Regions from separate parts of the Shewanella morhuae genome, predicted to be linked through region 3. Evidence: predicted binding sites of a transcription regulator. Region 3 holds the regulator's gene; each other region holds the start of a gene.
What was found. The regulator LexA, encoded in region 3, represses DNA repair genes until DNA is damaged. The targets are predictions, from matches to a motif close to TACTGTATNNNNATACAGTA.

Region 1 (7,879 bases), on a different contig from region 3:
AAGCCCTGGCGCAAACAGTAATGTTGGGCTCTTACCGACACGCTTATCGACATGGGCACCGTGCTGAGCCAATAAACCTATCTCATCAAAAATGATGGAGTCCAGATCTGGCGTTATCACCACGACAGCATCCCAGCCTTCACCATCAAAAATAGCATTTTCTGCTTTTACATCAACGAAGTTAACTTGAAACATGACCCATCCTTTTTCATTATTGTGCCTACATTATTCCCGCTCTATCACCTAATTACCAATCTAAAAGTGATGTCTACACTCACAGAAAAAACCGAACTGGAAACTTTGGCTGCCAGCTCAGCAAAAGCCTATGGCACTGACATTAATTGGCTGCACAGAATGTGTTAGAATGGCCGCAAATTTGCCCTATACCCACAAGACCTTATGAGGGACACTCAAGTGACAGCATTAAGTCAGTTATACCCACAGCCATTATGGCAATGGTTTGAACAAATTTGTGCCATTCCACACCCATCCAAGCATGAGCAAGCCTTAAGCCAGCACATACAAGCCTGGGCTAAAAGCAAACAACTTGCCGTAGTCGAAGACGCCGTTGGTAATTTGATCATCCGTAAACCGGCTACGCCCGGAATGGAAGATCGTAAAATAGTGGTCATTCAAGCCCATATCGATATGGTGCCGCAGAAAAACGCCGACAAAGTACACGATTTTACTAAAGACCCTATCGAAGCTTATGTCGATGGCGATTGGGTTAAAGCCAAAGGTACTACATTAGGTTCTGATAACGGTATCGGCATGGCATCAGCTTTAGCCATTTTAGGCTCTGATGATATCAAGCATGGTCCATTAGAAGTGCTGCTGACGATAGATGAAGAAGCGGGCATGACTGGCGCCTTCGGTTTACAGGCGGGTATGTTAGACGCTGAGATTTTGATCAATACCGACTCAGAGCAAGAAGGTGAGATTTACATGGGCTGCGCCGGTGGCGTTGATGCACAAATCACCCTGCCTATGGTGTGGCAAGCGTCTGAGCAAAGTTACTCAGCCTTTAGCCTGCATATATCAGGCTTAAAAGGTGGCCACTCAGGGGTAAACATTCACTTAGGTCGTGGCAACGCCAACAAGTTATTGGCGCGTTTCCTCTTTGAAAACGCCGATGATTTAGCGTTAGAGCTGACCCAATTTAGCGGTGGTTCGCTACGCAATGCCATCCCACGCGAAGCTAACATCAGCTTTATGTTGCCTGAAGAAAACCTCAGTGCTTTACATGAGAAAGTCGCTGAGTTTGAGGCCCTGATCCGCACCGAACTCGCCATTGCCGATCCAGATATACGTTTAGTGCTAAACACTATCCCTACGCCAAAACGGGTGATGAGCGAAAATAGCCAAAATACGTTAATTGACTTGCTGCATGTGTGCCCAAATGGCGTTATCCGCATGAGCGATGAAGTCGAAGGAGTCACTGAAACCTCACTCAACATTGGCGTTATCAGCACTGACGATGAACAAGTCACTATCTTGTGTCTTATTCGCTCACTGATTGATTCTGGCCGCAGCCAAGTTGAAGGCATGTTGACTGCGTTGACTAACTTAGCCGGAGCCGATATTGATTTAAGCGGTGCCTATCCTGGTTGGAAGCCAGATAACAGCTCGCCTGTAATGGCGATAGTGCGCGAAACCTATCAAGATATTTACCACAAAGAACCGGTGATCATGGTTATCCATGCAGGTCTTGAGTGTGGTCTATTCAAGAAACCTTACCCAGAGATGGATATGGTCTCGATTGGCCCCACGATCCGTTATCCACACGGGCCAGACGAGATGGTGAACATCACCACAGTTGGCCAGTACTGGACCTTGTTACTGGCTGTACTCGAGCGCATTCCCGTTAAGGCTTAAGCCTTCAACGAAGCTTGCTTACTCTGTGCGCTTTTAATATAAAGCCGCATCTGCTTAATGCCGATGCGGCTTATTTTTTAGCACTACTCAAAATGAGGAATTATTGGCTTAAAAACCTAATAAAGTCGCTAAAGCGCTAAATCTAGCTGTGTTTGGGCATAGATAGTTGCGGGAACAGCAAGGGTAGAATCAGCGAGCCCAACCGAAATACCCAGTAACCGAATGCCCCGTCCCTCCTGCCTTACCATTGCCTGTGCAAGTAGCTCATAAAACATCTCAATTGAGACCTCATCACTGCGATGTTCAATGGTAGTCTGCTTAAAATCATTAAATTTGAGTTTTACCACTTGTTTACATATTTGTCTGTTTTTAGCGCTGCGATTCAAGCGCTGCAGCAACTCTTGGATTAATGCTGGTATAACTTGCTGGCATTGCTCTAAATGATAGATATCTTTTGCCAGAGTGGTTTCTACACCGACTGATTTACGCTCCCTATTTGCAGAAATACCACGCTCATCTATACCGTGAGAACGCTCAATCAATACACTGCCAAATTTGCCAAATCGCGCCACAAGCTCAGTTTTAGAATAGGCTTGTACATCACTGCAGGTATGGAGCCCTAACAAGGCTAACTTTTCAGCGGTAACTTTACCTACACCGGGAATTTTTCGTAAGGATAAGGTTTTAACGAACTCAGGCACAGTATCTGGCGTGATCACATATTGACCATTGGGTTTATTCAAATCCGATGCAATCTTTGCAAGAAACTTAATCGGCGCTATACCTGCAGAGGCCGTTAACCCCGTTTCGATTAAAATATCACGGCGAATAGCTTGGGCTATCAAGGTAGCAGAACCTTTATATTGCTGGCACTCACTCACATCCAAATAGGCTTCATCGAGTGAAAGCGGTTCAATCAACGGCGTATAACGGGAAAATATTTCACGGATCTGCAACGATACTTCTTTGTAAACCTGCATACGACCAGGTACCAGAATAAGTTCAGGGCACAATTTAAAAGCATAAGCTGTGGCCATCGCTGAACGCACACCAAATTTACGCGCCTCATAGCTACAGGTGCTGATAACGCCGCGGCGATCGCTACTACCGCCCACCGCTAACGGTTTGCCAAGATACTCAGGAAAGTCACGCATTTCCACTGCGGCAAAATAGCAGTCCATATCGATGTGAATAATTTTTTGCACGTTGAATCCTCCAACGCCAAAATACTGTATATAAAAACAGTTATCAAGCATTGTGATGTACACCGCACAACTTTTATGGCGGATAAACACGCCAGAGAGCTATTTGGGTCTATTAAACTTGGAATGCTGGATTTGAGTTTAAGGAAAGGCTACTAGGGTGTTATTAGTCTGGCGCTGGTAGTGTAAGGGCGATAGAAAAGTTGCAAGGTGTGAATCGCGGGCTTGTCGTGTAGGAGGGTAGTCTAGATAAATCCCAGCGCTAAGTGTTTTTTGGCGCTGGGATTATAAATTACATCTTAGTTTGTAAATAATTTTGCAACCCGATACGGTCAATTAACCCGAGTTGTTTTTCAAGCCAATACATATGATCCGCTTCTGTATCGTCGAGTAACACTTCGAGAATTTCGCGGGTCTGGTAATCTTGCTTTTGCTCACACAGTGCAATCACTTGGCGTAAATCATCTGCAACCTTGTACTCGTAGGCGAGATCGTTACGCAGCATTTCTGTCACATCTTTACCGATGTTTAATGCCTCACGGGCGGCAACATCAGGTGTACCTTCAAGGAACAAAATACGCTGCACTAACTTAGCAGCATGGGCTTTTTCATCATCTGACTCATGGGCAATACGCTCATAAAGCTCATTGAATCCCCAATCTTCGTACATATGGGCATGGACAAAATATTGATCCATTGCCGAGAGTTCTCCCGTTAGGAGTCGATTTAACGCATCGATAACGTCTTTATCGCCTTTCATATCCTGCTCCTATTGGTCGCTAATTTGCGATTGTAGATAATTTTGAATACCAGTTAAGCTAATGAGCTCTTGTTGCGATTCAAGCCAATCTAAGTGCTCTTCTTCGTCTTCAAGAATTTCTTCCAGCATATCGCGGCTCACGTAGTCTTGCTCTGCCTCACATAAGCTAATCGCACTGCGCAGTATGATGAGTTGCTCTTGCACCATGGCCGCATCACAGCCGAGTATTTCTTCGCTGTGCTCACCAATGCGCAGCTTTTCAAGTTGCTGTAGATTAGGTAATCCTTCTAAAAACAATACTCGCTCAATGAGCTTATCGGCATGTTTCATGTCTTGAATGGATTTTTTGTATTCAACGTGATTTAACTTCTCAAAGCCCCAATGTTTAAACATACGGGCATGGAGGAAATATTGATTGATGGCAGTCAACTCACAGGTAAGCACCCGATTCAGTTGTCCAATCACTTTAGGATGACCTTTCATAAGTTACTATCCTTGGTAAACGAGAAAAGATTGATCTATATCAAACGACTAGCCTAGTACAATTTAGCCAATAACTCAAATTATCTTTATATTTCACCCACTTAATGATAAAAACCGTTCTCATTCACACTTAGATTTACAAGCCGTATCACTCATATCATAAGGATAAATCTCAAACGGTTAGGGCATATAGATAAATTTGAGGCAAAAAAAAGCCTCCAAAACGGGAGGCTGTTTTTTTACCTGACTCGAGATAAACTTTGCGTCTCGACAGGTTATTTAGTGAATACAATTAAATAATACGATCTTTTGTTAACTTCTCACGACGCGCTTCTTCAGCGGCCATACGACGTTTACGTTTGTCACAAGGGTCATCACAATCACACGCTTTCTCAATCCCTAGAACACCCAAACCGCCACAACTTCCTTCAACGGCCTTGCGCTTGATGAGATAACCTATCGACATGAGCAAAAAGAATAATAACAAAATCACAAATGCCGCGATAAAAGAGGTCATGGTTTACTCCAAAAACTAAATAAGGAAAGGCTTAAAGGCGTCGCTGTAATAGACCTTAAATCCGTCGCCTTGCTTTTCAATTAGCATTATCGCCAAGTGTTGCTGCTTGGCAAGCTCCAATGATGCTTCTGTCCCTAAAACCATCATCGCTGTCGCAAAACCGTCAGCTGTCATGCAATTTTGATGCAATATTGTTACGGATGCGAGCTTATGATTAATCGGCATGCCTGTACGCGGATCGATTATATGCGTAAAGCGCTGACCGTCTTCCTCATAATAATTACGATAGTCGCCTGATGTTGCCATTGCCATAGTACCCGGGGCGATAACTTGTTGTATCGCTTCAGCACCATCGTCAGTCGGTTGCTCTATCGCAACGCGCCAAGCACTGCCATCGGCTTTAGTGCCTTTGATACTCAGCTCACCACCTATTTCAACCAAATAGCCTGTAGCATGGTATTGTTCAAGAATAGCAGCAACCTTATCAACCCCAAAGCCCTTCGCAATGGATGATAAATCCACATACAAATGCGCGTTATGTTTAGTTAGACGATTACCCTCAATGGAAAGTTCATTAATACCCGTTTTTGCTTTAGCGGCATCAATATCCGCTTGCGTTGGCACTTTTGTCGGGCGTTTATCTGGACCAAAGCCCCACAAATTAACTAAAGGACCTAAGGTAATATCCAACGCTTTGTCCGTCACTTGATATAAACGGATCCCTTCTTCGACGACTTTAATCGTATCTGGCGACACTTCAACGCTCTGCTCCAATGGCAATTGGTTGAAACGAGATAATTCTGAATCTGGTCGGTATGTCGACATCTGATCATTAACGCGCTCAAGGGCTAAATCAATTTCCTCTTGGAGTAACTGCGCCGTTGGCATCTGCTCGTTCGGTACCACTTTAATATGATATGTGGTGCCCATGGTGCTACCAGACAACGATATCATCTCGTTCTGTTTAGCACAGGCTGAAACAAAAAAGGCCAGCCCGAGAAGGACCAGCCAATTTACTGAATGCTTTAATGCTGAATTATTGATTTTTAAGGTCTGAAACATAATGACCTACCACTCTTATTTGTGCCCTTAAACGCAAAAGTTGCAGATGAAAGGATATCCTCAGCATCTGCAACTCTTCTATCTAGGACTAATGAACATTAGCCGCCGAAGTCATCCAACAAGATGTTTTCGTCTTCGACACCAAGATTTTTCAACATACCAATTACGGCAGCGTTCATCATTGGAGGTCCACACATGTAGAACTCACAATCTTCTGGTGCATCATGGTTTTTCAAATAGTTTTCATACAAAACATTATGAATAAAACCTGTGTAACCATCCCAGTTATCCTCTGGTTGAGGATCTGAAAGTGCCACATGCCATACGAAGTTATCATTCTCAGCAGCGAGGCCATCAAAGTCTTCTACGTAGAACATTTCACGCTTAGAGCGTGCGCCGTACCAGAAGCTAATCTTACGTTTAGAATGCAGACGCTTCAGTTGGTCGAAGATATGTGAACGCATTGGCGCCATACCTGCACCACCACCAATAAATACCATTTCAGCATCGGTATCCTTCGCGAAGAATTCACCAAATGGGCCTGATATGGTGACTTTATCACCGGCTTTTAAGCTCCAAATGTAAGATGACATTTTGCCGCAAGGCAAGGTCAAGTTACGTGGTGGAGGCGTAGCAATACGCACGTTCAGCATAATAATACCGAACTCTTCTGGGTAGTTAGCCATCGAGTATGCACGAATCGTTTCTTCATCAACCTTAGACTCAAGATTGAAGAAACCAAAGTGTTCCCAGTCGCCACGATACTGTGCAGGTACATCAAAATCTGCATATTTAATGTGGTGAGCAGGTGCTTCGATTTGAATATAACCGCCAGCACGGAATGGTACAGACTCGCCATCAGGAATTTGTAGCTTCAGCTCTTTAATGAAAGTGGCTTTATTATCGTTAGAGATAACTTCACATTCCCATTTCTTGATACCAAAGATTTCTTCGTCAAGCTCGATTTCCATATCGTTCTTAACGTTAACCTGACAAGAAAGACGACAACCTTTACGGGCATCACCTTTGCTGATGTGGTCAAGTTCAGTTGGCAGAATATCGCCGCCGCCAGACTTAATCACTACGCGACATTGGCCACATGAGCCACCGCCGCCACACGCGCTCGATACGAAGATGCCGCTGTTAGCCAAAACACCTAACAACTTACCACCCGCACCAGTTGTAATTACTTTTTCAGGATCGTCATTGATGCCGATCTTGATGTCACCACTAGCCACTAACTTAGATTTAGCGAATAAAATCACTAACACCAAGACGAGGACGATAGCAGTAAACATACCCACACCGAGGTAAACCTCAAGCGGAGTTGATTTAAAAATACCAAGAATATCCATTAACTTATCCTTAGAAGGTCCAATTCAAGAAGCCGTTATGCATCTCTTACAGAGACACACCAGAAAACGACATGAAACCTAAGGCCATTAAACCTGCAGTAATAAAGGTAATACCTAAACCACGCAGACCGTTAGGCACGTCGGCATACTTCAGCTTCTCACGGATACCGGCCATCAATACGATAGCTAATGCCCAACCCACTCCTGAGCCGAAACCAAACACCAAACTTTCGCCTAACTTGTAGTCACGCTCAACCATGAATGATACCGCACCGAAAATCGCGCAGTTCACTGTGATCAAAGGTAAGAAAATACCCAATGCGTTGTACAAAGGTGGAAAGTACTTGTCCAGTGCCATTTCTAGAATTTGAACCAAAGCCGCAATCACACCGATAAAGGTAATGAATTTCAAGAAACTTAAGTCAGCTTCAGGTGCGCCAGCCCAAGCAAGTGCACCAGGAGCTAGTAGCCCTTGATAGATAACTTGGTTTGCTGGGACAGAGATAGTTAACACTACAACTACCGCAATCCCTAGGCCCATAGCAGTGGTTACTTTCTTAGACACAGCCAAGAAAGTACACATACCTAGGAAGAAGGCCAGTGCCATGTTTTCAATGAAAACAGA
Region 2 (7,879 bases), 150 kb from region 3:
GACATCTTCGGTTTCTGGCTCAGGCGCATTTTCGAGCGTCATTGGCTCAGACGACGGCGTTTCAGGCAACACGATCGGCGCATTGGGGATAAGTTTGGGTGAGTCAGAATCATTACTGTAGTAATAATAGCCTCCAACAGAAAGTAGGATAACGAGCACTATCGCCAAAAGTGCAAAGCGATTACTGCTTGAAGATGTTTCTTTAGGGTCTATTCTATCATCTTGATTAACTTGCATTTTACATCCTTAGCTTGAGTGTTAAGGTAACTTGGTGAATACATGTCGCTAATATTAACGTGCAAGAGCGGTATCATTCTTATACCACTGGTTTATTCTGCAAGTTTTCATGCGCTTGTCTATAGCGCTTAGCTGAACATTAACAATTTATTTTGAATCTCGAGTCACATTATCTTTCTTGGCCTTATCTTTGAAGCCTAAGTTAAAAACTTAAGCCTGCACATAATGTTGCCTATGGCCGAGCCAACGTAAGATAATTGCATCGACCTTTTCAGGTGTCTGTGCCATCACATGATTTGCCAGTTTTTGAATGTGTGGGATTAACGCTTGATCCCGCACCAAATCAGCAATTTTAAGCTCGGCGAGTCCAGTTTGTTTAGTCCCTAGCACTTCTCCTGGACCACGAATTTCTAAGTCTTTTTGCGCTATGATAAAACCATCATTACTTTGCCTGAGTACACTCAGCCTTTGGGTTGCAGTATGACTTAGCGGCGCCTTGTAGAGTAACACACAATGGCTTGCTATGGCGCCTCGCCCGACTCGTCCGCGCAATTGGTGTAGTTGCGCCAAACCCAAACGTTCAGGGTTTTCAATGATCATCAGGCTAGAATTTGGTACGTCGACGCCGACTTCAATTACCGTCGTCGCGACTAATAAATGGATAATTCCTGCTTTAAAGTCGGCCATGATCTGCTGTTTTTCAGCACTTTTTAATCTCCCATGCACCAGGCCAATATTGAGTTCTGGCAAGGCGAGGCGCAGTTCTTCGGCGGTGTCTTCTGCGGCTTGGCATTCGAGCACTTCGGATTCTTCAATCAGAGTACACACCCAATAGGCTTGGCGTTTGTCGGTGATGACGGCATTGCGCACCCGTTCGAGCACTTCGTTACGACGCGTATCGGCAATCGCCACGGTAGTCACAGGCGTTCGCCCCGGCGGCAGTTCATCGATAATAGAGGTATCGAGATCCGCGTAGGCTGTCATTGCCAGCGTGCGCGGGATCGGCGTTGCCGTCATGATCAATTGATGCGGATGAAACCCTTGATTCACGCCCTTTTCTCGTAGACCTAAGCGTTGGTGTACGCCGAACCTATGCTGCTCATCGATAATAATTAGTGCGAGTTTGTTAAAGACCACATGCTGCTGGAATATTGCGTGGGTACCAATCACCATTTGCGCCGCGCCCGATTGTATATCTTCTAATGATTGTGTTCTAACTTTGCCCTTGAGCTTACCCGCCAGCCAACCGACTTTAAGTCCAAGTGGCTCAAACCAAGCGGCAAAGTTAGTCGCATGCTGCTCGGCCAATAACTCTGTTGGCGCCATCATAGCCACTTGGTAACCATTTTCAATTGCTTGCAATGCAGCCATCGCCGCCACTAAGGTTTTACCTGAACCAACATCCCCTTGTACTAAGCGCATCATAGGGTGCGGTTTTTCTAAATCTTTGCCTATATCGGTCACCACTCTTTGCTGGGCGCCTGTGGGCTTAAATGGTAAAGCAGCGAGGAAGGGATTGAGCAACTGCCCTGTGGCGGGCATGGTAACCGCAGCGTCTAAATTACTACGCTGCCTTAGGCGTAACATGCTGAGATTGTGGGCGAGTAATTCTTCCTGCACCAGTCGCTGCTGGGCGGGGTGTTGGCCTAACTCTAAATCAAATTGTGATATCCCCGCAGGAGGACGATGCAGCGTTTGCAGCGCTTGCTTTAAGCTGATGTTGTTCGGTTGCAATTGCGGTGATAACAGTTCAGTTAGGCCTCCATCATCCAATAATACCAAGGCTTGCTCGGTCAGCTTGAGCCAACTCGCCTGCTTTAAGCCTTCAGTAGTGGGATAAATTGGCGTTAGTGTATCGCTTAGCTGAATATCTTCACCCGGATGTACCACTTTATATTCAGGATGCACTATCTCGGCTTGATGGCTGCCACGGCGGACTTCACCGTAGGCGCGGATCATTAAACCGTTTTGCATCGCATTACGCTGGGCGACGGAAAAGTTAAAAAAGCGCAGGCTTAAGCTGCCCGTATCATCGCGCACATTGCAGACCAACATACGTTTGCGGCCTTGAATAATTTGCGTCGATTGGATTTGTGCTTCTACGGTGCCATAACCACCTTGGCTTAAGGCGGCAATCGGATAAATTTGGGTTCTATCTTCGTAGCGCAGCGGTAAATGAAACAGCAGATCTTGTACTGTTGTGATGCCGAGTTTTGCGAGTTTTTCCGCGACCTTTTTGGCGACGCCTTTGAGGTCGGTGATCGGAACAAGATCCAATTGCTGCAAGTCGTTAGCACTCAATCACTGTGAATTTATACATATATTAACAGAGAATAAGCGTAAGGCAATCTCAAGGGTTATAAGGGGGAAATCAAACGGTGTTTAGCAGCCAAGGCATAGATAGCAAAACACCGGAATGATTCCGGTGTTTTTAATCGCTATTTGCTGGCTTTGCTTTTAAACCAAAGCTTGTGTGCTAGCTTGGTTAACTAAATAACCCATGTAACCTAAGTAGCCTAGTAATAGTACGGTGCCTTCGCGGCGGCCGATACGTAAACCTGTCCAAGCAAAAGGTAAAATGATGACTGCAAATGCTAACATCACGATAAAATCTATTGACTGAAACCCCAGCGCTGACACAGGTTGAACAATAGCGGTTACGCCTAAAATACCCAAAATATTGAATAAGTTAGAGCCTACAACGTTACCAATGGCGATATCACTTTGGCCCTTAAGTGCCGCAATAACTGAGGTGACTAATTCAGGCATACTGGTGCCAATTGCCACGATAGTTAGGCCGATAATGACTTCACTCACGCCAAATGTTTTAGCTAAGTCTACTGCGCCATTAACAAACAAAATACCGCCGCCGACCAACATACTAATACCAACAACAATAAATAGGACTGAAAGTAATGGGTTATTTGGACCCGCTTCAATTTCTTCCTCTTCATTACTATTTTTTGAACTGATGTAACTAAAAGCTAAATAACCTACCAGCAGTGATAGCAATACTACGCCATCAATTAGGCTCAGCTCACCATCTAACAAGAGTCCCCAGAACAGCATTGAAGCCAATATCATCAAAGGGATATCGCGTTTCACGACTTGGGATTGTACTTGAATAGGGCGGATAAGCGCTGTGATCGCTAAAATCAAACCTATGTTAGCAATGTTAGATCCAATGACATTACCTAAGGCAATGCCGCTGTTGCCGGCCAACGCTGATTTTACACTTACAGCCAATTCTGGTGCGCTAGTACCAAAGGCTACAATCGTTAACCCTATAATAAGAGGCGTAATACCTAAGCGTAGTGCAATAGAACTTGCACCGCGGACTAGGGCTTCTGCACCTAAGGTCAAAATAATGAAACCACCAAGAATAGATAACGTAATTAGCATTTTATAACTCTGTTAGACCTGTTTTAAGTAAGATGGTAAAAGGGCTGTAGGCCCTTAATCGACTGGCGGCATGATACTTGATTTCTTAACACTTTGACAGATTATGTCATAAAAAAGCACGCTGTCAGCGTGCTCTATCATAATGGCGGGTTGATATTAGCCATGTCACTGTTTTGGTTTAACTATTTTTTAGGTAACTCATCTTCCCAGCGCACTTGTGCGCCGCGAACACCGTCTACTCGCTCGCTAAAGGCTTTTTCAAGCACATGGCGTTTGATTTTAAGTGTCGGTGTGAGTACGTCGTTTTCAATCGTCCAAGGCTCGTTAACGACCACAATCGCATCGACATGTTCGTGGGACTCTAAGTGTGGATTGACACTATCGAGTGTTGCCTTAAGTGAAGAACGAACCTCTTCACGCGCCTGTAAATTTGCGCCTTCGGATAACTGCACTAATGCAACGGGATGTGGCAAGCCAGAACCGATTACGCAGATAAGCTCCACATGCGGATCTTGGGCTAATTTACGTTCGATAGGTACCGGCGCAACATATTTGCCCTTGGCGGTTTTAAAGTTGTCTTTGACTCGGCCAGTAATGGTTACGCAACCATCGGCATCGATAGAGCATAAATCGCCAGTATGGAAAAAACCGTCGGTATCAAATGCTGCAGCGGTTGCTTCAGGTTGCAGATAATAAGCCGTCATTAAGCCGGGGCTTTTTAGCAGTAACTCGCCATCTTCGCCTTGGCGGATGTAGCAATCCTCAACAGGGCGGCCAACGCTGCCAATTTTACGGGCATCGAAGGGATAATTAATAATGGAATAGGCGCAGTTTTCTGTCATTCCCCATGCTTCACAGATATTAAGACCAATACTGTGATACCAGTGGATCAGTGACGGTGGAATGGGCGCCGAGCCAGAACCCAGCAAACGGCAATGATTTAACCCTAAGCCTTTATGGATTTTGTATTTTACTAAGCTGCTGATCAAGGGGATTTTTAACAGCAAGTTGAGTTTGCCCACGCCAATTTTGTCGATAATATTTTTTTGGAACAAGCTCCATAAGCGCGGCACCGAGAAGAAAACTGTCGGTTTTGCTCGTTGTACGTCGGCAACAAAAGAGTCTAGGCCTTCAACAAAAGCGACCACACTGCCTGAATAGAAAGAGGATCCCTCAATCGCCACTCGTTCGGTAATGTGCGCTAAGGGTAAATAGGATAAAAGTCGGTCGTTACCGTCGGTACGTAAATCACGCACTACCGCTTGGCAAGTCCAACCATAGCTAGCGAAGGTTTGAATTGCGCCCTTAGGTTGACCCGTTGAGCCAGAGGTATAGATGAGTGTCATCACTTGATCTAAAGTGGGCTGCGGCGCATCAATTAAGGGAGAACCTAGCTTAAGTAATTGATCCCATCGATATTGGGCAGGCATTGTCTCGTAGGGCATAGCAAGGCGCAGTAACTCACCGCCGACACCGGCTTCTTGGTCGGCCCAGTGATCGAGCTTACCAAGAAAAATCGCTTTTGCACCGCTGTGCTGTAATACAAAGCGAATCGTATCGGTATTGGCTGTAGGGTATATCGGTACGCTGATGTAGCCACCGAGCATTAACGCAAGGTCAGTGATAAACCATTCAGCACAATTTTTAGAGAGCACGGCAACTTTATCACCGTGCTCTAAACCGAGGTGGCGTAAAGCGCCCGCTAATTGTTGAACCTTTTCTTGAACTTCGCCCCAAGTGAAATCAAGGTACTGCCCCTTGATCGGTTGGCGTAAATAGACTTGATCTCCCTGAGTTTTTGCCCAGTGCGCCAGCATTTCAATTGGCGTCTTAATCGCTGTATCCATTGGCAATTCCCTGTTCTTTATTATTTTTTGGCTTGGCCCAGTATGGCGAGTTTTGTGATGCGGCGCAAATAGTTTGCAGAATTGTAAATTTTAATGTTTGAGCGCAAAGTCGACAAGCTGAACGTGAAATAATAATAAAGAATAAACAGGTGATATAGATGGTTTTTGTAAGGTAATAAAAAAGACGCCGTAGCGCCTTTTTGTTGAGTTGATGCGAAGATGAGCTACAGCTCCATCACGCCATCCATTTCAACTTGCGAATCTTTTGGTAATTGCTTCACGCCGATAGCTGCGCGCGCAGGGTATGGCTGGCTGAAGTAACGGCTCATGATTTCATTCACTTTTGCAAAGTGGCTTAAATCAATCAGGAAGATATTTAACTTCACGATATCGTTAATGGTGCCACCCGCAGCAGTACAAACCGCCGTTAGGTTGTCAAAGACTTGCACCACTTGTGCTTCAAAATCATCGCTAACAATTTGCATTGTGCTTGGCACGAGCGGAATTTGGCCAGATAAATACACAGTACTGCCAACTTTAACCGCCTGTGAATAAGTGCCAATTGCCGCAGGGGCGTTTTCAGTTGCGATAATGATTTTTTCTGCCATGACGCTCTCTCTATTCTTGAGTTAATTAACGATTACGCGATGTGCGCAAGACTTCGGGTAGTACCCTAATACGGCGCATCACGTTAGCTAAATGGACCCGATCTTTGACTGAAATCCGCAGATTAATCAAATAGACGCGGCCATCACGTTCTTCAGTGCTGAGATTATGAATGTTCGAACCTTCAGCAGCAATAATTGAGGTAATCTTCGCCAGTGCGCCATGGTGATTAACAATTTCAACCCGTAGATTAGCCTGATAGTCGACACCTTCGACATTATCCCATTGCACGGGAATATACTTGTCAGGTTCACCTTGGTAGCCGCGAATATTCGCACAGTTTTCCATATGCACAACCAGACCTTTACCTGGGCTCACATGAGCAATAACCGCGTCGCCGGGAATGGGGCGGCAACAATTGGCAAAGGTGACCAACATACCTTCGGCGCCACGGATTGGCATCATATGGCCATCGCGGCTCTCTTGATTCTCAAGATTATCGCCAATCAAACGCTGGGCAATAACAATACTCATAGCATTGCCAAGACCAATGTCGGCCAATAGTGAATCGAGCGAGGTGTGTTTAGTATCACGAATAACTTTTTCAATCTGTTCAGGTGCAATGCTATCGAGCTTAGTTTTACCGAGCGCATGGTTAAGCAGGCGGCGACCGAGTGCAATGGCTTCATCACCCTTAAGGCTCTTAAGCACTTGGCGGATTTTAGCGCGAGCTTTACCCGTAACGACAAAGTTTAACCATGCTGCATTAGGTCGAGCGCCTTTAGCGGTAATAATTTCAACAGTTTGACCTGAAATTAACGGCTGACTGAGTGGATATGCCTGACGGTTAACACGGGCACCGACACAGGTATTGCCTACATCGGTATGCACTTCGTAGGCAAAGTCTACCGCGGTGGCATTAACGGGTAATTCAAGAATACGGCCTTCAGGGGTGAACACATAAATCTCTTCGGGGAAGAGTTCGGTTTTCACGTTTTCAACGAATTCGAATGAGGTGCTGGCGCTTTGTTGTAATTCCAATAAGCTTTGCATCCACTTACGGGCACGCACTTGAGTTGTTGTGCCTTGGCCAGTTTGTGCACCACCTTTGTAGGCCCAGTGTGCAGCAACACCCTTGTCGGCCATTTGGTCCATATCTTCGGTACGAATTTGGATCTCAACGGGCACGCCGTGTGGGCCAAATAGTGAGGTATGGAGTGACTGATAACCGTTGGCTTTAGGGATAGCGATATAATCTTTGAAACGACCTGGGCGAGGCTTGTAAAGTCCGTGCATGGCACCAAGCACGCGATAACAGGTGTCGATAGAATCGACCATCACCCTAAAGGCGTAGATATCCATCACCTCTTGGAATTGCAGCTCTTTGCTCTGCATCTTGTTATAGATGGAGTAGAGATTTTTTTCGCGGCCTTTGACTTTTCCCGGAATACCCGCATCGTTTAAGCGCGTATGTATAGCGGCTTCAATGCCTTGGATCAATTCTTTGCGATTACCGCGTGCGGCTTTAACTACTTCCTTAAGTACCCGATATCGCATCGGATAATAGGCTTGGAAACCTAAGTCTTCTAACTCAGTCTTGATATTATGGATGCCGAGACGGTTAGCGATGGGCGCATAGATTTCTAAGGTTTCGCGGGCAATACGGCGACGTTTGTCGGGACGTAGTGCGCCTAAGGTACGCATGTTGTGGGTTCTATCGGCAAGCTTGATGAGGATAACGCGGATATCCTGCGTCATCGCCATCATCATTTTGCGGAAGTTTTCAG
Region 3 (7,879 bases):
ATGCTAGCATCGATTTTGGAGAGCGTGAGCAATGCCGCTACAAATGACGAACAATAAAATAAGCCTCTAAGTTTATAACGCTTATGTGTACCATTAACGCAGCGCACCACAGGATTGACTCAACTATCTGTAGCAGAAAGGATTCCATTAAATGATAAAAACATTTTGTTTAACGATCAGCCGAATTAGGCTGATAGTAGGTTTACTTAACCGCCCACCGCGCGTATTACTTGCTGCATTCGGCCTATTCGGTACGCTAATCATTGCAGTCATACCCACTTTTGCTGCGCCAGCGAGCGGAGAATTTATCGCCGATAAACGCTGTGAATTATTTCAATCAAAAAATAAACAAACCAATCCCGATCAGTGGCAGAGCAATATTGGCGAGCGCTATCCTGTACTCGAAATCCTCGGTAACAGCTTAAAACCTGACTGGCTGCGAGTGCGAACCAATGCGATAAAATCGCCCATGCGCTGGATTAGTGGTGCTTGCGGCCAATATCAATCCAATATTGCAGGCAGTAAACTATCAATACCAGCAACGGCAGTCGAACCCGCGCAAACTACCACGGCAGCGGATATCAAAGCCAAAAACCGAGATAGCCTTAAAGAGCATGGCGCCACGCAAAAGAGCCAAGGGGATCAATGTCGAATAGGCGAAAAATTTGATGCCAATGTGTTGGCATTAAGCTGGCAAAGCACGTTTTGTGAACTCTATGGCAGCCGAAAAGCAGAATGCCACGCGTTAAGCCAAACGAGTGAGTCGACCCAATGGCAACACTTTAGTCTGCACGGACTGTGGCCGAATAAGCAGCAATGCGGCACACGTTATGGCTATTGCAGCACAGTAAAACTACAGCCAAACGATTTCTGTACTTATCCTGAGTTTGAACTTAACCCATCGGTTCGTAAAAATTTAGAAGAAGTCATGCCAAGCGCCCGCTACGGAACCTGTTTAGAGCGACACCAATGGTGGAAACACGGCACTTGCCGCAGCCAAGATCCAAACGAATACTTTTTATTAGCAACCCAGCTAACCCAAGCGGTAAACGCCTCGGCATGGGTACAAGGTTTTATTCATGAACGTATTGGTAAAAATGTCACCAAAAGTGAATTAAACCAAAGTTTTGATGCCAGTTTTGGCAAAGGTGCTCACACTAAAATGAGCTTAGAATGTGCCAAAGGCTTATTGAGTGAAATCCGTATTAATTTGCCCGAGGTCATTAAGACTTCAGACTCCTTACCAAGTCTACTAGCCAAAGCTGACAAAGCTAAAAAAGGCTCTTGTCCTGAAACCATAACAATCGACCAGCCTAACTAGGCACGTTAAAACGGTAATAACAACCTGATTATAAAGACTAAAAAAGCCATATTTATAATACAAATAAGCCCTCGTGATGAGGGCTTATTATACTGGGCTACATTATGAATACTGCGGTAGTAAATGCGCCATTGCCAATAAGTGACAAGCACCTGTCACTATGCCAAATAACACCACAAGCATGATTAGTGGTGTCCCACCGAACACTCTAAAACCTGTGCTGTTAGGGAATAACTGCCGTGATTTATAGGCCATTAGTGCCGGAACAATTACCGCCCAAATGGTTGCAGCTAATGCCGCAAAACCAATCGCCACTAAAAAACCATCGGGGAACAGTAAACCTAAGATAGTGGGTGGCACAAAGGTCACTAATGCGGTTTTCATGCGGCCCGTACGCGAATCATCAAAGCTAAATAAATCAGCAAGATAATCAAATAAGCCTAATGTAACTCCGAGGAAAGATGAAGCCACGGCTAAGTTGGCAAACAGTGACAACATACTATTCAACCAGCTACTCGCCATCACCTTAGACAAAGCGCCGACCAGCACACCCATATTGCCGCCTTGGGCAATAATATCAATAAACTGGCTGCGGGGAATATTGCCCATAGTCGCCACTAACCAACAGCTATAAATCACCAGCGCGATAAAGGTACCGACGAAGATTGCCTTGATAATGGTGGAGGAGTCTTTGCCGTAATACTTCACTAAGCTGGGAACATTACCGTGGTAGCCAAAGCTGGCAAGGCCAAAGGGTAAAGCCGCCCACAAATATGGCGAAAAGCTATTATTACCATCGGGTTCGAGCAACTTAGTCACGTCGATTTCGATCAGTAAATTGCCGATAGCGAGAAAGAAAGTGATGATCATGCCACCGAGCATAATCGTGGTAATCCGATCCACCGCCTTAGTGCTAATTAACACTATGCACGCTAAAACGATGGCAAACACCAGCCCAGCAACACTTTGCGGTAACTCAACGCCCATGCCATGTAAGCTATGATTTACAATCGAACCACCGCCACTAATGTAGGCATAAGTTAAAATATACAAGACAAAGGCAATGGAAACTCCATTAACAATTCGCCAAAATTGCCCTAAAGTTTGCTTACTTAAGGTATCAAAACTAGCGCCGGGTTCGAAATGTAAATTAGTTTCGAGTAACAATAAACCCGACATCAACATACAAAACCAAATACCTAATAACATTAAAATCGAATAACCAAACCACATACCCGCACCCACCACGGGCAGAGAAAACATCCCAGCGCCAACGGTCGTACCAGCAATAATCATTGCTCCACCGAGCAGGGACTTACCAGCGGGCTTATTTTTAACCGCATTCATATGGTTTGCCATTAAACAATGTGCTCCGCAGTGACACTGGCCACTATGGTTTGCCTCACTGAGGGGCGTAACAAGCTGTTAGCCTGATCCCGTATGCGATTAATATTCGACTTGTCTTCGCTATCAGCCAGATACCCCAATGCCTTTAGCTTAACGCTCAATGTGCCATAAAGTTTTTTATCGTAAAACTCAGGCGCTGTAATACCATGCAATGCCCCTAAACGCTGGGCGAGCAGATGACTCTCAGATTCAAGCTCTGAGCGCTCCATCTTAGGTCTATTGGCTAACAAGTTGAAAATAATGGCGTAGCGCTGCAAAGTCTCACTCACTGAACTGGCTAACAATAATAGTTGGCTAGTGTGCTCAGGCACGACAGTTAAGGTATCGGTCTCGACCACTAACCCTTGTTCAATGAAGAAATCCAGCACTTGATTAACATAAGCTGGTACATCTTTAATCCCCATAAAAAGCTCAGCTTTTAGCAGAGGATAAAAATCAGCAACGATTGATACCACTTGCTGACGCGGGATATGATCACTATGCGTTAAACAACTCGCAATTAATGACGGCACAACAAATAAGTGAATGATATTATTACGATAGTAAGTCATGGATACTGCCTGACTTGCTTCAATAGAAACAATTTCACCTAATGGGTCGGCACACACAACAAACTTATTCAGATCTAAACCTTGTTGCACTAACAGCTTGCCATCGCCTTCAACAACCGAAGTATAAGCAGTGTAAGGCACTTTCTTGAGAAGGGTCAGATACAGATCAAGCTGACGCTCCAGCAGGCTGCGCTGTAAGGCATTTTGATCTGTAGCCAGTAACACTAAGCTTGTTAATGTGACCGAACTCGCCGCTGCTGCATCGTTGATATGAGTCATCACCCGATTAGCTAGTACGTTTACCGCTGGTGTTAACCAAGTTGGTTTTTGCTCTGGATCATCAGCAAGCTCAGTACGCCAGTTAGGTGCACGTTCATTTAAGAAGTTTTGCAAGGTAATCGGCTCACCAAAGTTCACATAGCCTTGACCAAAATTACCGAGTTTGCGAATAGCACCAAATACCTGCCACACAGATTCTTTTTTCTTTTTCTTACCACTTAATTCTTTGTGGTAAGTCGCCACTTCCATCACATGGTCATAACCCAAATATACAGGCACTAACGTTACAGGACGCTCGATACCACGTAGTACGCTATTCATTGTCATGGCAATCATGCCGGTTTTGGGTGCCAATAAACGCCCCGTGCGTGAGCGGCCGCCTTCGGAGAAGTATTCTACCGAATAACCTTTAGCAAACAGTTGGTCTAAATATTCACGAAATACAGCGGTATAAAGCTTATTGCCATTAAAGCTACGACGAATAAAGAAGGCACCACCACGGCGGAACATAGGTCCAGCGGGCCAGAAGTTAAGGTTTATACCTGCGGCAATGTGCGGCGGCACCATACCTTGATAATATAAAATATAAGATAGCAGTAAGTAATCCATGTGGCTGCGATGGCAAGGCACATAGACAATCTCATGACCATCGTGGTGCAACTGGCGAACTTGCTCAGCACCTTTAATATTGATCCCACTATAAAGCTTGTTCCACAGCCAAGTTAAGAAGCGTTCGGCAATACGCACTAAACTATCGGAGTAATCAGCAGCTATTTCATCGAGATACTCAATAGCTGTCTCGCGCGCTTGCGTCTCAGAAATCTTTTTATTGGCCGCTTCTTCTTGAATCGCTTTACGTATTGATTCCGATTTTAATAACGAATGAAATAACGCTTGGCGATTAGGCAACACAGGTCCGGTCATCACTTTACGTTGGCGACGGAAATGCACCCGTGCTACTCGCGCTAACTTATGCGCAATCCCCATATCTGTGCCATGTTCGTCAGCCATATAACGCAGCGATACCGCATTAGAAAACTGTACGAAGTTATGTCGGCCTAAAAATAAAATCATCAGACACTTGCGTAGCCAAGTCGGGTTTTCCCGTTCAAATACGGCCGCCTTCATTGTGTCATCTTCTTTCCCTGGCGTTCGCCCCCAATACAAGCTGACAGGCACCAGTTGAATATCGAGCTCAGGATCTTGTTTATGTACGGCTAATAAGCGCATAAAACATTCGAGAAAAGGTTCGTTACCAGTGCGCTCACCAAACAATGGCTTACGCCCTTGAAGACAAACGACCCGCGGTGCAACAACACCGTTAGCAACTAGCGGCTCATAAGGGCTAGGTAGCCCGAGTTTAGCCGTTATTTCACTCAGAGCAGCAATGTCACTGAGTGATTCTGTTTTCATCACATAAGCAAGAGGTCTGGAGGCATCCAGATTCAGATCGGCAAAGGGATCCTGAGGCACCACAATAGTGTGCACTAAGTGTTTTTGGATCCAACGTAATGATTTTAACCAAAGAGAGTCATGTTTAGGCATTATTCTTATGCAATTAAGTACGTTCACTAGCCGGATAGAATACCAGACTATAGGGAATATTCGCTAATTCTCTCCGATATGGTTAAAAAATGGTTAATACTTGCACTGCAAACAATACTGTATATACTAACAGTAACTGTATAGAAAAACAGGAAAGACCATGAGACCTTTGACGCCACGCCAAGCTGAAATTTTAGAGTTAATTAAACGAAACATTGCCGATACTGGCATGCCACCTACTCGGGCAGAAATTGCTACTCGTTTAGGTTTTAAGAGTGCTAATGCGGCTGAAGAACATCTAAAAGCGTTGGCGAAAAAAGGCTGTATCGAGATTATACCTGGTACCTCACGAGGTATTCGTCTCACCGCTGAAGTCGAAGACTTAACTGAAACCGGCTTACCTCTTATAGGCCAAGTTGCTGCGGGCGAGCCTATTCTCGCCCAAGAACACGTAGAACAGTATTACCAGATCGACCCAAACATGTTCCATCCTACTGCCAACTTTTTACTACGAGTTAAAGGCGACAGTATGAAAAATATCGGTATTCTCGAAGGAGATTTACTGGCAGTTCATAAAGTACAACAAGCTAGAAATGGTCAAGTGGTTGTCGCTAGAGTCGACGACGATGTCACGGTTAAACGTTTCGAAAAAAAAGGTAATGTGGTCTATCTGCACGCCGAAAATGAAGACTACTCCCCAATAAAAGTGGATTTAGGCTTTCAAAGTTTAACAATTGAAGGACTCGCCGTCGGTGTGATCCGTAATGGAGATTGGCTATGAACAAACTACTTGGCAATGCCCCGCGTCATCCAGGCTTATGGCGCGATGAAGTTCGCGCTGCCGATTATGATTGGCAACACACGCCTATCGCCTGTATGCCCACAAAAACTCAAGGCCGCCAAGAACTCATTCACCTGAGCGCCCAACTCGCCCAACTAAGTCAGCAGGGCCGTTGGCTAGTGCTTATCAACCCACCCAGCATTGGCTATAAACAAATGCTCGCCAGCGCGGGGGTGCGTATGGATAGAGTATTACTCGTACACGCTAAAGATGATGTCGAAACATTGTGGGCGATGGAAAAGGCGCTAACGAGTGGAACGTCTAGTGCAGTGATTACTTGGACCCAATCATTAGATGCCCGCGATAATCGCCGCCTACAGATTGTGGCCAAAAGTGCTCGGGCTATGGGTATAGTGCTGGAAGATGTAAACAATCACTTACCTAACGATCTACACATTGAGCAAGGACGGCTCCTAGGTCAGCCATCTTTTTTTAGTGCAATACATTAAAATATTTATTTAATTTTTTAGCTTAAAAGCCGCCTCGCCTATGAATGTGAGGCTTTTTTTTGGCAATTTTTCATATAATTAGCTTAATTGGTGATCTTGATCAATATTTAAACAGCAAGTATGGTTGATTCAGTCGACGGTGATATAGCGTTGCCCTTGGCAAATCAATTGAACCGTTATTATTAGAAATAGAGAACAGATGTATTTCAGTCGTATGTGTAAACGTGGCTAATACCAGCAGTAACAATACTTAATTGGAAGTAACAGCCGCCAACACACATTGAAGTCAAAACAGCTTTTTTGGGAACTGAAGAGTTTGCATAGAGTTAAGACTTACTGTGTTGCTCTTCTTTGTAGTTGCTATTCGCAATTGGCAGAGGAGAAGTCTTGTGAAGCAATTGTTGTATTGTTTACTCGTGGTGTTATTCGCACCATCGTTGGCCGCCGCGGACATGCGGTTCAACATGACCCCTGGCGTGACCGAGATCAGTGGCAAGGTTTATCACTTGCACATGACTATCTTGTATATCTGCTGCGCAATTGGCCTTGTGGTCTTTAGCGTGATGATTTATGCCATCATCAATCACAGAAAATCTAAAGGCGCAGTCGCGTCTCACTTTCACGAAAGCACTAAAGTCGAAGTTGCTTGGACCGTACTACCCTTCATCATTTTGATCTTAATGGCGATTCCGGCAACAAAGACTTTAATTGCAATGGAAGACCCCAGCGACGCCGATCTGACAGTTAAAGTGACCGGTTCCCAGTGGAAATGGCATTACAGCTATTTTGATCAAGACATTGATTTTTACAGCATACTCGCAACCCCTAGAGCACAAATCGACGGTACAGAAGCCAAAGGTGAACACTACCTATTGGAAGTCGATAAACCGCTCGTCTTACCGATAAACCGCAAAATTCGCTTCTTGATGACATCTGAAGATGTGATCCATTCATGGTGGGTACCTGCTTTTGCTGTGAAAAAAGACGCTAACCCTGGATTTATTAATGAGTCTTGGACTCGCATAGACAAACCCGGTATTTACCGCGGTCAATGTGCCGAACTCTGCGGTAAAGATCATGGTTTTATGCCCATCGTAGTACAAGCCCTATCCGAAGCTGATTTTGAAGCATGGGTGACAGAGCAAAAGCAAGCGGCAGGCGCAGCAGCCGCAGCAGCAACAGCGGCGTTATCACAAACACTCAGTAAAGATGAGCTAATAACCCAAGGTGAGAAAGTTTACTTAGGACACTGCGCAGCCTGCCACCAACCTAATGGTGAAGGGCTACAAGGTGTATTCCCACACCTCAAAGGCAGCCCAATAGCCACTGGACCACTCAGCGGACACCTTGAAATCGTGCTCAACGGCAAAACAGGGACAGCTATGCAAGCTTTTAGTAAGCAATTATCTGCGCAAGAAATTGCCGCCGTAATTACCTACGAGCGTAATGCTTGGGGCAATAATACTGGCGATGCGGTACAAGCCAA
Region 4 (7,879 bases), on a different contig from region 3:
CCTTGTATTTGCTTATGGCGCCATTACCGCTGGCTTGGTATCTCGGTTTAACCTTAATCAGTGTTTTGGCGGGTTTTTATATTTGTGGTAAAGCTGCTAATGATATGGGCGTACACGATCACGGCGCTATTGTGTGGGATGAAGTGGCTGGGCTACTAATCACTATGATAGCAGCGCCAGCAGGCTGGGTTTGGCTATTAGTCGGATTTGGTCTATTTCGCTTTTTCGATATCATTAAGCCTTGGCCGATTCGTTGGCTTGACGCCAAAGTTGAAGGCGGTTTTGGCATAATGATCGATGATGTTTTAGCTGGCGTGTTCGCCTTTATTTGTTTACAAGGGCTAGTGTGGTGTTTTAGCTAACAGCTAGCCCTTTGTTTTAACTATGGTTATATATCAATTTGGTTCTCTCATCGTGTTGTCCTTGACTCTCTTTGTTCCTACTATTGCAGCAGTTCTCTAGCGTTTGCTAGCGTATTGCTGGTGATAGTGTCGCCGCCTAATAGTCTGGCGAGTTCTTGTATACGTTGCTCACGATCGAGTGATTTCATAGTTGTTTCAGTGCTGCCCGCTTTATTAAACTTATCGACAAACATATGTTGGTGCCCATTGCCCGCAACTTGGGGTAAGTGAGTTACGCACAATACTTGAGTCGACTCGCCTAAGCTGCGTAACATACGGCCAACCACTGCGGCGGTTGGGCCAGAGATACCCACATCTACCTCATCAAAAATCAACGTTGGTGTGGCGACTTTTTTCGCCGTAATGACTTGAATACCTAAGCCTATTCGTGAAAGTTCACCGCCTGAAGCCACTTTAGAAATGGGTTGTAAAGGCTGGCCTGGGTTAGTGGTCACCATAAATTCAATATTGTCACTGCCATTGATGGACATCTGCTCTGGGTGGAAATTGACTTCGATAGTAAATTTCCCCTTGGGCATATTCAGTTCGTGGATTGACTGAGTAACGAGTTTATCAAGCTCTTTAGCATATCTTGCGCGGCTTTGACTGAGCTTTTGTGCATTGCTAAGATAAGCGCTTCTGCTGGCATCAACTTGTAACTGAATTTCTTCGAGTTTGTTTTCATCGCTGTCTAAGGTGCTCAGTTCAGTCTTTAAGGCTAAGTGATGGTCGGCTAATTTATTCGGGCTAACATGGTGCTTACGCGCCAGTTGCATGGCTTTTGATAGCCGTTCTTCTAAATAGGCAAAATGGGTTGGATCGAGTTCAAGTTTACTTAAATAATGCTGTAATTCACCGGCACTTTCTTGTACTTGGATTAGTGCATCATTCAGCATAGTGCTGATATTACTTAATGCGGGATCGTAGCTTTGCAGATCTTCTGCCAGAGAAACAACTCGATTGAGTAGTGATTCTATATTACTTTCTTCGCCTTCAGTGAGTATGTCTAAGCTTGCCTGACAGGTATCAATGAGCTCAGTGCCGTTAGCCAGTCGTTTGTGCTCTTGTTCAATTTCATCAAATTCATCGACTTTAAGATCAAACTCATCAAGTTCTTCTACTTGATATTGCACTAGTTGTTTACGAGCAATCCGTTCATGCTGAGAGGCTTCTAGCTGTTTTAGATCGGCTTCAATTTGCTTACAACGCTGAAAACTCGCACTTACAGTATCAATCAGTAATCTATGGTTTGCATAGCTGTCGAGCAGGGTGAGTTGATGCTCACTTTTTAACATTGCATGGTGTGCATGTTGGCCGTGAATACCAATGAGTAACTGACCTAGTAATTTGAGTTGTGTCAGTGGTACTGGATTACCGTTGATATAGGCCCGTGAGCGGCCATCACTGCCAATGGTCCGGCGTAGGATACACTCATTGTCGAGCTCAAGATCGTTATCCTCTAACCAACGTTTGGCCAGTGGAATATCATCCAAAGAAAAGCGCGCACTAACCTCTGTTTTACTGGCTCCAGGGCGAATGCTGCTGGCATCGGCTCTATTACCTAGACATAGGCCTAAAGCGTCGATAGCGATCGATTTACCAGCTCCCGTCTCACCTGTAATGCTGGTCATACCGGGACGAAAATCTAATTCTAAAAATCGGACGATAGCAAAGTTATTAATGCTGAGTTGGCAAAGCATAGCGAATCCCTGTCGAAAACACACCAAACCACTGTATTGATAAACAGTATATACTGATTTTATATACAGTAAAGCGGCTTGAGTAAATAATCAACAAAATTGCTAGTTAATATTTTTAATCTATTGATTATGAGTGAGTTCTTACTAGAGATTCTAATATGGGTAAACTGAAAAAAGTCACTATTGTACCGAATAAAATACCCTGAGCACTGCTTGATGCCTGAGTATTGTAGCGCTGAGCGAGTAAGTAGGCGCTAGCCGCAGTAGGCAATGCACTTAAGATCACGCCCATAATTAAATAGTCCCCAGTTACAGCAAAACTTTTAAGCATAAAATAAATAAGCAAAGGTTGAATCACCAGTTTGAACAGGTTGATAAGGCTAAGTTCTATGACGCTTTTAAGGCTAAATACCTTGCTATCTTTTTGATAGCGCATCGCTTTGGCTAGCACCATGCCGATTGCAAATAGTGCGCAAGGGCTTGAGGTATTGCCTATCTGCTGGATCATCAGTGCGAGCCCAGGAGGTAATTTTATCTCCAGTGCCGAAATACCCACACCAATTAAGCTGCCAATAACAATAGGATTTTTGCCTATTGCCATTGTTATTATAACGAAGGCGTGATGTTGTCTTTGTGTATTTATCGCTAGTTCCATTGATACTAAAGCTACAGCAAACATCAGCACTGATAATAAGCTGGCAATCGCTGCTGCAATTAAAGCGCTTTGTTGTTGCGGGAACAGGATGATAAGTAACGGGATACCAATAAAAGCTGTATTGCCGAAGGTGGCATTGAGTGCTCGAATGGCGGCAATGGCATGTTGCTGAGGATCCACCAGCAGTGAAAGCCCAAGACAAATAAGATAAGTGGTGATCATAGCCGTGCTGTAGCCGGCAATAAAACCCCATTGCAAAATCTCATCAATTGGTTGCTGTGCAAGGGCAATAAGCATGATTGCTGGGAAGGCAATATAATAGACATACTGGTTAAGTACTTGATCCGTATCAACGGGTAAGATTTTTAGTTTTTGTACTAGCGTGCCGAGCAACATAATCCCGAATACGGCAAACAGAGGGGTTAAAATAGTCATTCCCTCACTCATCCTTACAATTAAATGGTTATAAACTCACTGCGGTTATTTTTCACTGGCGCATTAACTCTTAATGACCGCGTTGCAGTATTTATTGAGTTTATGTAGTTAAAGGCATCAGAGCTATTTTATATACTTTAAGGGCTGAAGATAGAAAACATTATCAGCGTTTTTTGGCTATAACGGTATTTTTAGGCATCATATTTTGTACTTGTTTCACATCTTGAAGGCTTACACGTGTCTCAGGTAATACGCCTAATTCTAAATAATATGCGACTAAACGGCGTAACTCAAACAATGAACCAATACGATGTTGATCTTTAATTGTGAGTTTCCAACTATCGGTATGGCCTTCGCTATTAGTTAAGATAAATCCTTGATAAATAAGTTTTCTCATAGGGATAACTCCAAATTAACAAAGGATCATAGTTAACGATAGCACTTATTTATTATGGAATTTACCTCACCACAAGATATTTTAGTGAAGAGCATTGGCGATTATTTTTCTTAATGAGTGCTTGAGTTGCCCCAAGCACTTGGCCAATTAAGCTATGCTAATACCGATATTTGATACGCCAGCTTCAATAATATCTTTGCGTAAACCCTTTACCAGTTCTGCAGTAATTTTTGGGTTTTCTTCGATAATTTCGAGTAGCGAATTTTGTAGCTCTTTTTCTTCTTCCATGACTTCATGGGCGAAAACAAAATCATCTAATGCTTCGTCGACTAAATCGACATCGCTGATAGCTTCAATATAGTGAGCAACAGTGCTTGAAGAAAGTTTACTGATATTGATGATATCTTCTTCTATTTTATCTTGGATAGCACTCAATAATGTCGAAATGGCAACTACGGTATCCATAGCAGGATGAGCACCATAGGCTTCAAAATTAGCAGGATCTGGGGTGTTATCCTCTAGGCGTTGCAAATGCACATCAATATTGAATTTAAGCTTAGAGTCGTACTGGGACTGCCACAGTAACTCTAATGCCGTACTTAATACGCTAGGATCACCAAACTCACACACCTCAGAAAATAGCTGATAGTTCGGCAGCATACGTTGGCAAAGTGCAGTAGCAAAGAGTTGTTTTTGTGGCAGTGTTAACGCCTTTAGACGTTTAAAAAAGCCCGTTTTTTTGGTCATCTGTTATTTCCGCTGATAGCTGTGATATCACTTGATTTGCTGCCGATTCTACCTTAGTTAACTCATCAAGTAACTCTAGTATTTCTGGGTCAAGATCTTCAACAGCACTTCCTCGCTTTAGTGCTGATTCAATTTCTTGGCATAATCTTTGTGTGGTAGGCACACCACAGTAGCAGCTCGCACCATGCAACTTATGGATCGTGCTGAGCATAACGGCATGATCGTTTTGATTTAACGCTGTTTGGATTGTCTCCACCGTTTCGGGTAGGGAGTCGAGTAACATTCTTAGCATGTCTAAGGCGAGGCTAGCCTTATGATTAGCTTGGGTTAAGCATAAATCCCAATTCAAAGTATGCAGATCAAAATGGGTAAACTTAGGCCTTGTGATCCAGCGATGAATTACATCTTTAAGCGCCGCTTCATCAATCGGTTTGGGTAAGTATCCATCCATACCACTGCCTAAAATCAACTCGCGTTCTTCAGCTATTGCATGGGCCGTTACCGCAATAATCGGTGTGTTGCGGTTCATTGAGCCTTGGCGAATGAGTTTTGTCGCACTGATACCATCGGTACCCGGCATCTGAATATCCATAAAAATCAGATCGAAAGTACGAGTTTTGGCTTGCTTAACCGCCTCATTACCATTGTTAACGGCAACGACGGTCGTCACCAGTTCGCTCAATAAGGTATCAATCAGTTTTAAATTGGCAAAGTTATCATCCACCGCTAATACGCTTAAGGATTGGCGAGCTGCCAGCGTCGTTATCGTAACGGGAGCGATAATATTGTATTCCATTGGTGGGTAAATTAAGTTGTGGGCGAGTTGGTGTTCACTGATTGGCAGTGATAACACGACATCGGCATTAGGGCGAATAAACTGGGTTAAAATATCTTGTTCTTGGCAATCGAATAACACCACAAGGCAATCTGTTTTGGTTTTTGCAAATATTAATGTGTCCACTAATTGCGCTGAGTTATTAAATCCGTGGCAACTTAGCAGCACATAATCATATTTGCCTTCAACAGTGTTGAGTGTGGCCAGTAGGTTTGGAATATGTTGTTGATGGGTGACACTGGTTCCCCACTGATGGAGTTGGCGACTTAATACCGTATGAGTCAGAACACGGGGTTCGTAAAATAATACCGTTTTATTTTTGAGTTTTTCAAGCGGCAGAGAATCACTCATTTGGAACTGGCCTAAGCCGAGTGGCAAACTAAACCAGAAGTTAGAACCTTTCTCTGGCGATGATGTAAAGCCAATATGGCCACCCATTTGATTAACTAGGCGTTTAGTGATGATAAGGCCAAGCCCTGTACCGCCAAAGCGGCGTGAAATGGAGGAGTCAGCTTGACCAAAGGCTTGAAATAAAAAGTCTTGCTGGCTCTCATCGATACCGATACCCGTGTCTACTACATCACAGCGCAATATCACTTGTTCATCTGACTGGCTTTGCAGCTCAATTTTGACCATTACACTGCCAGAGTCAGTAAATTTAATGGCGTTACCGACTAAGTTATTAATAATTTGGCACACCCGCATGGCGTCGCCATGGACACTATCGGGAACATCGGCTGCAATATCAACGACCAGTTCTAGACCTTTAGCTTGGGCGCTTGTTGAGATCAAGGTTATGGCATCAGCGATGGTTTCTCTAAGGCCGAATGGCATGTTTTCTAACACCATTTTACCGGCTTCTAACTTAGAAAAATCGAGGATATCATTAATGATACCTAAAAGATTAGTGGCGCTGCGTTCAATAGTTTTGATGTAATCGACTTGGCTTGAATGCAGAGGTGTTTTAACTAATTGCCTTGCAAAACCAATAACGCCATTAAGCGGAGTACGTAATTCGTGTGACATATTAGCTAAAAACTCAGATTTAATCCGGCTGCCTTCTAAGGCACGTTTTTTGGCTAAATCCAACTCGACGTTTTGGATTTCAATCTGCTCTAGGGTTTCGCGTAAATCTGAGGTGGCTTGGTCGATGTTTTGCTGCATTTCATCATGGTATTCCGAGAGCGAACCCGCCATGGCATTGATACCACGTTTGAGCAAATCGAGTTCACCAATCAAATTACCGTTTAAGCGCGCATCCAATTTACCCTCACGGATTTTAGCGACAACGCGCACCATTTCAGTTATAGGCCGAGTCACGTTTTTTACGAGACGGAAAGTAAATAACAGGTTTAATTGCACGCCAATTAACACAATAATAAAGGCGGCAACCGCGGCTCTGTGCTGTTCGAGTAAGGCACGTTCTTTATTGATAATAATAGAAATGTAGCCCAATAATGGTCCATTATTGGTCACAACATCAAAACTGGCTGGAGCGATTGTTGACGGCGTAATCGCAAAAATTGGCGTCCGTAAAATAAGGCTGTCGCCTACATGTTCAACCTCAGTTTTACGTAGGGTATTAAGAGCTTCTTTGTAGCGCATGGTTTCAAAATCTTTGTGGTAGTGTGAGGTCACAAAGAGTTGGTTATTGATATCAAAAATGGCGATAGATTTTACTAACGTTGACTTATTGAGTTGCGCCGCAGCGAGTAAGCGCTTGGTTGCTTCGCGATCCTTTGCCGCTAACCCCATTTCACTGACAATTGACAGTGGTTCAATAATATTGCTGCCTTGTTCGACGAGCGTATCTTCGAGCTCATAAAATCGGTTTATGGTAAAGTAGCTTCCTAGAAGGATACCGACCAAGATTGTTGGCGCCAACGCCAGCATAAGAACCCAAGAACGTAGGCTGTATTTGGTCATGTTATTGACAGGCTTCATAGCAGCGGCGGTTTTTCCCGTGACATAGACGAAGATAATTTTATAAGACTGCCAGAAACAGGGCGGTCTTTGCCAGTATTTTATTGATTCAGAGGCCTAAATGGCACAATTTTTTAAAGCAAAACCCAATAGTTCCAAACAGTTGTCAGCCAAGTTGTCGCTGAGCGTGAATCAACTTGAACACCTAGGCGCAGGTATAGCACAACATCAGGGCAAAGTCGTGTTTATCCCCGGCGCGTTGCCTAATGAAGTGGTGACTGTGCAGCTGACGGAGCAAAAGAAAAATTATGCTCGCGCTAAGCTTATCAACATAGATACAGCCAGCGCTGAGCGAGTAACGCCCGAGTGCCCACACTATCACACCTGTGGTGGTTGTGACTTGCAACATATGTCATTAGCGGGTCAGCGTGAGCATAAAGAAGCTGCGCTGCTAGATATTATGGCAAAGTTTGCTGGCGCTGAAGATGGCGCTTTATCGCCGGCATTAACGGGTGAAGGTTGGCATTATCGCCGCCGCGCCCGTCTTGCGACATTATTTGATAAAAATACCAAGCATTTAAGTTTAGGTTTTCGTGCCGCTAGCAGTAGCAATGTAGTGCCTATTAGCCAGTGTCAGGTATTAGCTAAGCCATTATCCGATTTAATAGTGCCGTTTGCTAAGCTGCTGAATCAATTATCAGCTAAAGCGAGTTTAGGCCATCTTGAGCTGATTGCCGCCGATAATGGTCATTTTGCCGTGCTGCGCGTGACTAAGGCTTTAAACGA

Region 1: dinB (DNA polymerase IV) is a predicted target of LexA. The motif match lies at 3,103-3,122, and genes of this name have one in related genera.
Region 2: recG (ATP-dependent DNA helicase RecG) is a predicted target of LexA. The motif match lies at 2,540-2,559, and genes of this name have one in related genera.
Region 4: recN (DNA repair protein RecN) is a predicted target of LexA. The motif match lies at 2,131-2,150, and genes of this name have one in related genera.

The regions. Positions count from the first base shown of each region.
Region 1 covers NZ_PYSG01000002.1:2,528,682-2,536,560, forward strand. Annotated here, with positions in the region: gene C9I43_RS11650 (M17 family metallopeptidase) at 1-195, opposite strand, end outside; gene C9I43_RS11655 (aminoacyl-histidine dipeptidase) at 415-1,875, shown strand; gene dinB (DNA polymerase IV) at 2,004-3,080, opposite strand; gene bfr (bacterioferritin) at 3,370-3,837, opposite strand; gene bfr (bacterioferritin) at 3,847-4,320, opposite strand; gene nqrM ((Na+)-NQR maturation NqrM) at 4,613-4,837, opposite strand; gene C9I43_RS11680 (FAD:protein FMN transferase) at 4,853-5,899, opposite strand; gene nqrF (NADH:ubiquinone reductase (Na(+)-transporting) subunit F) at 5,998-7,254, opposite strand; gene nqrE (NADH:ubiquinone reductase (Na(+)-transporting) subunit E) at 7,301-7,879, opposite strand, start outside.
Region 2 covers NZ_PYSG01000003.1:740,017-747,895, forward strand. Annotated here, with positions in the region: gene C9I43_RS17915 (DUF3014 domain-containing protein) at 1-237, opposite strand, end outside; gene recG (ATP-dependent DNA helicase RecG) at 448-2,523, opposite strand; gene C9I43_RS17925 (calcium/sodium antiporter) at 2,695-3,639, opposite strand; gene C9I43_RS17930 (AMP-binding protein) at 3,822-5,486, opposite strand; gene ridA (deaminase RidA) at 5,711-6,094, opposite strand; gene spoT (bifunctional GTP diphosphokinase/guanosine-3',5'-bis pyrophosphate 3'-pyrophosphohydrolase) at 6,120-7,879, opposite strand, start outside.
Region 3 covers NZ_PYSG01000003.1:587,655-595,533, reverse strand. Annotated here, with positions in the region: gene C9I43_RS17230 (ribonuclease T2) at 152-1,321, shown strand; gene mtr (tryptophan permease) at 1,424-2,680, opposite strand; gene plsB (glycerol-3-phosphate 1-O-acyltransferase PlsB) at 2,680-5,103, opposite strand; gene lexA (transcriptional repressor LexA) at 5,264-5,884, shown strand; gene C9I43_RS17210 (cell division inhibitor SulA) at 5,881-6,393, shown strand; gene coxB (cytochrome c oxidase subunit II) at 6,783-7,879, shown strand, end outside.
Region 4 covers NZ_PYSG01000002.1:2,352,947-2,360,825, reverse strand. Annotated here, with positions in the region: gene C9I43_RS10875 (phosphatidylglycerophosphatase A family protein) at 1-362, shown strand, start outside; gene recN (DNA repair protein RecN) at 443-2,101, opposite strand; gene C9I43_RS10865 (AEC family transporter) at 2,229-3,191, opposite strand; gene C9I43_RS10860 (DUF3319 domain-containing protein) at 3,355-3,588, opposite strand; gene C9I43_RS10855 (YjaG family protein) at 3,736-4,335, opposite strand; gene barA (two-component sensor histidine kinase BarA) at 4,310-7,114, opposite strand; gene rlmD (23S rRNA (uracil(1939)-C(5))-methyltransferase RlmD) at 7,215-7,879, shown strand, end outside.